One region of the Evansella sp. AB-rgal1 genome, then DNA from elsewhere that is predicted to be linked to it. Evidence: riboswitches for the same ligand, from Rfam matches in the RefSeq annotation. Region 1 holds a riboswitch; each other region holds the start of a gene.

Region 1 (2,278 bases):
TTATCTGCTACTTTTTCAATTTCATTTTTATAAAATTGCAAAAAGTAATTAAAATATTGAGAATTATCATCGATAGGTAACATTTTAAAGTACTCTTTCGATTGATAAATTTTCGATAGATAATAAACATTTATCAAAGCAATTCCTAAATTCATCAAACCTACTGGTAAGGCACCAATTAAAAATCCGTATATTGCAAAAATGCTAGAACCTAGTAAGTTTATCCACCTAAGCTTAATAATCGAGCTCATTAATAATGATATTAATACAATTAAAGATGCTAAATACCCTAACCATTCTAACCAGTTAACATTCAAAGAAATAATCCCCCTTCAACACAAATATTATAACAATGACTACATATAACATATCGAACGAGTTAATGTCTAATATAAACATCTATATAAAAGAATTATCTTGCTTTTCGACATAATAAATACATTCGATTAACTAATCCACTCTTTTTATTATTGACATAAAATAAAATGATATGAATAATGTTACACCTGAATAGAAATATACATATTTTTTCCCACAGATTTTAGGGAAAGTATTGCAATTAAAAATAATATTTGTTAAGGTTAAAAAAAGTTCAAATTCTTTACTTCAATATTTACTTTGAAGTGAGGGTAGAGGTGCAAACACCATCAGTACACAATCTTTAGGGAGTGAGACCCGTGGATAGATGTGGAAAGGGGTTTTTGCCGAAGCAGCAATCTTACTCATGAGCTTGTTGCTGGTTCTGTCATTAAATAGATGCAGAACTGTCATATAGTTTTTACGACTATATGGAGGGCTATCTCACGCTGGAATAACCGTGTTATTTCCAAGCAACAACGAGACCCTTCGTTGTTGCTTTTTTATTTTATACACGGTTCCGGGATTTAGCTCTATTCAGGAACTTGAGCCGTCTTTATGACGAACAAAATCTGTTGAATAGAGGGGTTTTTATAATGAATTTTGGTAAATTAATCACTGCAATGGTAACACCATTTGGTCAGGATGGGGAAATTGATTTTCAAGCTACGAAATCTCTAATAAACTACTTACTAGCAAATGGAACAGACGGACTTGTTGTTGGTGGTACGACAGGAGAATCTCCAACACTTACAAAAGAGGAGAAAACAGCATTATATCAATATGTTGTGAAGGTTGTGGATGGTCGTGTACCTGTTATCGCTGGTACTGGTTCTAATAATACAAGAGAATCAATTCAGTTGACAGAAATTGCACAAAAATCAGGTGTTGATGGCGTAATGCTTGTTACTCCTTATTACAACAAACCTTGTCAAGAAGGTATGTATCAGCATTTTAAAGCAATTGCTACCTCTACTGATCTACCTATTATGTTATATAATATTCCTGGACGAAGTGTTGTAAACCTTAATGAAGAAACAGTTATTCGTTTATCTAAAATAGAAAATATTATATGTATTAAAGAAGCTAGTGGTGATTTAGAATCAATCGCTACTATTATTGAAAACACACCAGAGGATTTCTTAGTATACAGTGGAGATGATAGCTTAACATTACCTCTTTTATCCATTGGTGGACACGGAGTTGTTTCTGTAGCATCTCATATCATTGGTAGTGATATGAAAAAAATGATCACTGCGTTTGAAAATGGTGATAACAAATATGCAGCTTCAATACATCGAGAACTATTACCTATGATGAAAGCTCTATTTAGTGCACCAAATCCAACTCCTGTAAAAGCGGCATTAGAAATGATAGGACTGAATGTAGGTTCTGTTCGATTACCACTAATTCCACTTACACAAGAGGAATCGCATAGTTTGTATAATACAATTCAACCAAAAATTTTACCTAATGTTGTTTGAAAGATTTAAGGAGTGTTTAAAGGTCGTTCACCTTTAAACACTCCTTCTTAATATGCAAAGACATGATTTTCAATTGTAGTTGATACTGTTCTACTTCTCACCCACTGATCATTGGTTTTACTTGGGTTATAAAAATAAAGTGCACCATTTGTTGGATCTTCTCCCTGAAGTGCCCTTCTTGCGGCATCAAAATTTGTTTCATTTGGCGTAGCTGAGTTTAATGTACCATTGGAAGCAGGAGTGAACTGAAATAGTCCATTTGTATTTTGAAATATGACCTCTTGCACAGTATTAGGGAATAAATTACTTTCCACTCTATTCATGATAACTGCCCCTACTGCAATTTGACCTAATAAGGTCTCCCCTCTTGCTTCACTATGAATGATTTTGGCAAGCCATAATAATTCCTCTTGCTGTACATTTTCTGTCTGATTATT
Region 2 (2,278 bases), on a different contig from region 1:
TAAAGGAAGATCTTCCATTACCAGACTTAATTGTTATAGATGGAGGAAAAGGGCAAATATCAGCAGCTCAGAGTGTATTAGAAGATGAGTTAGGGTTGACAATTCCTGTATGTGGATTAGTCAAAGATGACAAGCACCGTACATCCCAGTTAATGATTGGTGACCCACCTGAAATTGTTCCATTAAAAAGAACAAGTCAGGAATTTTATTTGCTTCAACGAATTCAAGATGAAGTTCACCGTTTTGCTATCACATTTCACCGTAATATACGGAAAAAGTCAATGTTCTCAACGGTTTTAGACGATATTGAGGGCATTGGAGAAAAACGAAAAAAGAAACTTTTAAAACACTTCGGCTCGATTAAGCGATTAAAGGACTCTAATTTGGAGGAAATAGTAGCAGTTGGTATCCCTATGTCCTCTGCTAAAGTTCTATTGGAGAAAATAAAAGAAGATAGCTAATAATGGAAATTGTCAAAGTAATTGGTATTTGTTACACTCATATACGAGTTTTGCTTTGTCACATTAAATAACATTGAAAGCAGTAATACCATACTTCGGCTCTTAGGGGTGAAGGTAGAGGAGCGGAAACCTATTAGTATACTACGGGAGAAGGTTGAGCTTTATAGATCGTAGTAAAAAGGAGGTTCCGCCGAAGAAGGATACGGACTCAGACTGTATTTTTCTGGCTATTGTATTGAAGAAATACATGGCTGTCATACAGAGTTACTATTTTCTGTATGGAGGACTATCTCACGGAGCGGCATCAATGATGTGTTTATATTGAAGTCGTTTTCGGCAGTGGGATTACTCCTACTGTCGATTTCTTTTGTTAATGTCGAACCAACTACATTTAAGTCGTTTTCTTATGTGATAGGAGAGAATTTCAGGAAGAATATAATTCTATGAAAAAAAGATGACGACAATTTTTCAAAAATTCCTAATATCCATCATATTTAGGTCTGGTTCGTTAATTAACTCTACTCTTTTATCTCCAGTAAAGGATTTCTTGTTCTAAAAAGTAGAGCTTGGAGTAGAAATCAACTGTATGGGTTTGAATAAAAAGAGGAGGCGTTCATGTTGGCAACGATTGTTCAGAAGTTCGGAGGGACTTCTGTGGGCGACGTATCAAAAATTAAAAAAGCTGCTCAAAAAGTGAAAAAAGAAATGGAAGCTGGTAATAAAGTAGTAACAGTATTATCGGCAATGGGGAAATCAACAGACACATTAGTACAATTAGCAGAAGATATTACAGATAATCCTGATAAGCGTGAAATGGATATGCTTCTAAGTACGGGAGAACAAGTTACCATTTCCCTCATGGTAATGGCATTAAAAGAAATTGGGATTGATGCTGTGTCACTAACAGGGTGGCAGGCTGGTATAAAAACAGAACCAGTTCACCAAAATGCACGAATAACAAGAATTGACACGGAAAGAGTAGAATCATACTTAGACGAAGGGAAAGCAGTCATCGTTGCTGGATTCCAAGGAATGTCTGAGGACGGAGAAATTACGACACTAGGTCGTGGTGGATCGGATACAACAGCAGTGGCCCTTGCCGCGGCTTTAAATGCAAAATCTTGTTCTATATATACAGATGTAACTGGTGTATATACTTGTGACCCACGAGTTGCGAAAAAAGCTCGTCAGCTAGATAGTATTTCCTACGATGAAATGTTGGAATTGGCAAATTTAGGTGCTGGTGTTCTACACCCGAGATCTGTTGAATTTGCGAAAAACTATCAAGTACCTTTAATTGTCCGCTCAAGCATGGTAGATAAAGAAGGAACGGTTGTTGAGGAGGAAGCATCTATGGAACAAAACTTAGCGGTACGAGGTCTTGCATTCGAAGCTGCCGTAACGAAAATAACAATTGAGAGATTGCCAAATAATTTTGATACGTTGTCAAACGTATTTTCTGCATTAGCAGATGATGGCATTGATGTAGACATCATTACACAGCAAGTAACGGGAGAAAATGAAATGAATGTATCATTTTCTATTCATAGTGATCATTTACGTGAATCATTAGATATTCTAAAGCAACATTCAGATCGTATTGGCTATAAGGATATTCGCTATGAGGAAGGTCTTGCGAAGGTATCTATCGTTGGATCAGGAATGGTATCTAATCCAGGTGTTGCTGCTAATATGTTTAATGTTTTATCTCAAGAAGAGGTATTCATTAAAATGGTTAGTACGTCCGAGATTAAAGTATCTGCAGTTATTCCAGAAGATGCAATGGTTCGCTCAGTCGAAGCACTGCATACAGCATT
Region 3 (2,278 bases), on a different contig from region 1:
GCCCCGCTCTAATGCACCTGTAAAAGGTAAACGAAGAAAGGGTCCTTTACCGTTTAGATATGTATTTATAATCTCATTTCTTATTTTTTGCTTTCTGACTGTACAAGGACTCATTATCGTGGAAGCGGGGATCCGACCAACGTTAGTGGAGATTGCTAAAACAGAAACACAGCGAATTGGAACACTAGCTATCAATGATGCTATGTCAAAGAAGGTAATGGAGGATATTGATGTAGATGAAATATTACAGTATAACTATGATGATAATGGAAGATTACAAGCGGTATCATGGAATGTAGCTGTTTATTGGGAAATACAACACGCAACTGTGAGGCGTGTACAAAATTACTTAAATGATATAGAACATGGTCGAGTACGAGATTATAGCTTACCAACGGATGTAGAATTGGAGCAAGAAGGAGCTACATTTACGGAAAATGGAATTGTACATACTATTCCATTAGGGCAGGCTACAAATAATTCATTACTTGCTCATTTAGGGCCTAGAGTACCAGTTAGGTTCTCTTCCATCGGTGATGTGAAAGCAGATCTTAAAACAGAGGTTATTGAAACAGGAATTAATAATACGTATCTTCAAGTATCAGTTGAGATTGAAGTCGATGTACAGGTGATAATACCATTTGCTACAGATACGGAAGTTGTAAAGACATCTATTGTAGTAGCAAATATCTTCCATGCAGGAGAAGTGCCAGAATTTTATAGTAGTGGTGGTGAAGGAATGAATCCTGCTATTCTGCAATCTCCAACAGAAATTGATGAAAATGTAGATTTAAGTGGGTTAGAAGAAGTAGCACCATAAGCAAACGGAATTATCTACCTATTGCTTAAGTACTCATTATTTGTTAAGATCAACTAGGTTTGACAACAAAATGATAAGTATTACCTCGTCTTGATGATGAGGTAGAGGCGCAAAGTTTATGAGTATGAAACAGTGGCTTGGATAGCAAAGACTGTTTCAAAAAGGAAAATTTGCCGAAGCAAAGGAATCTAATCCAAGATCCTTTAGCTGGGGTTGTATTGAATAAGTACAACACTGTCACATACCTTTTTTATGTGGAGAACTACTTACGAAAATCTTGATGAGGGAAATAACCTACCTGCTCGTAGCAAGGAAGTTTTCCTTGCTGCTTTTTTGTGTTTTTTAGGCTACAAGGATAAATTTTTCCTCCTCACGGTAGTATTGTCAGCATAAATAAGAAAAGAAAGTGGGAAACAAAATGGATTTTGGAATTTATTCATTGGTACCGCCAATAGTGGCATTAATAATGGTACTAATTACAAGAAGGGTTGTTCCATCGTTAGGTGTAGGTATTATTGTGGGAGCGATCATGCTTCATTTTTCAGAAGAAAGATTTCTTCTTGAGGCTTTAAAATATATTGCATCGATTGTTACAGAAATCTTCTACGTTGATGGATCTATAAATAACTGGGAATTATATATTATCTTCTTCCTATTAATACTTGGAATAATCGCTTCTTTCATAACAATTACAGGGGGAAGCCGAGCATTTGGAGAATGGGCGTTAACAAAAGTAAAAACAAGGAGTGGAGCTCAGTTCGTTGCAGGTTTTTTAGGTATCATCATTTTTATTGATGACTATTTCAATAGTTTAACAGTAGGAAATGTAAGTCGACCATTTACAGACCGTCATAAAGTATCGAGAGCAAAGTTAGCATATATCGTTGACTCAACAGCTGCCCCTATGTGTGTAATATCACCTATTTCCAGCTGGGGAGCATATATTATTGGAATAATCGGAGGTATCTTTGTTACACATGAAGTGACGAACTATGGTGCATTACAAGCATTTTTATTAATAGTGCCAATGAATTTTTATGCCTTATTTGCAATATTACTTGTATTTGCAGTTGCCTATTTCAAACTTGATTTTGGACCTATGAAACAACACGAACAACGTGCATTAGAAACCGGAATACTGGTAGACTCATCCAAAGGACAAGCACCTGGTGAAATGATGGGATCTGTAGCAGGAAAAGGAGAAAAAGGTGATCTGATCTGGCCTATAATTACCCTCATTTTTGCTACCATCTTCTTCATGATTTTAACGGGAATACAAGCTACGGAAGGGAAAACAAGTCTACTTGCAACGTTTGAAAACACGGATGTAGCAGCAGCTTTAGTTTACGGTGGTTTGGTAAGTTTATTAGTAACAGTTGTAATTGCATTCAAGAGAAACGTAGCTAAAACAGATTTTACTGGAGCTATCATTGCAGGAATTAAATCAATGCTTCCTGC

The links. Region 1 has a riboswitch for lysine ahead of dapA (4-hydroxy-tetrahydrodipicolinate synthase). Riboswitches for the same ligand answer to the same signal wherever they lie in the genome.
Region 2: it holds a riboswitch for lysine, as region 1 does, so the genes downstream of both, ACERII_RS15250 (aspartate kinase) here and dapA (4-hydroxy-tetrahydrodipicolinate synthase) in region 1, are expected to answer to the same signal.
Region 3: it holds a riboswitch for lysine, as region 1 does, so the genes downstream of both, ACERII_RS21405 (Na+/H+ antiporter NhaC family protein) here and dapA (4-hydroxy-tetrahydrodipicolinate synthase) in region 1, are expected to answer to the same signal.

The regions. Positions count from the first base shown of each region.
Region 1 is NZ_JBGUAU010000006.1:219-2,496, reverse strand. Features, by position in the region: gene ACERII_RS06130 (hypothetical protein) at 1-317, opposite strand, end outside; lysine riboswitch at 623-807, shown strand; gene dapA (4-hydroxy-tetrahydrodipicolinate synthase) at 954-1,841, shown strand; partial or broken gene ACERII_RS06120 (cell wall hydrolase) at 1,889-2,278, opposite strand, start outside.
Region 2 is NZ_JBGUAU010000017.1:38,336-40,613, reverse strand. Features, by position in the region: gene uvrC (excinuclease ABC subunit UvrC) at 1-461, shown strand, start outside; lysine riboswitch at 569-758, shown strand; gene ACERII_RS15250 (aspartate kinase) at 1,080-2,278, shown strand, end outside.
Region 3 is NZ_JBGUAU010000032.1:52,594-54,871, forward strand. Features, by position in the region: gene yunB (sporulation protein YunB) at 1-820, shown strand, start outside; lysine riboswitch at 915-1,093, shown strand; gene ACERII_RS21405 (Na+/H+ antiporter NhaC family protein) at 1,239-2,278, shown strand, end outside.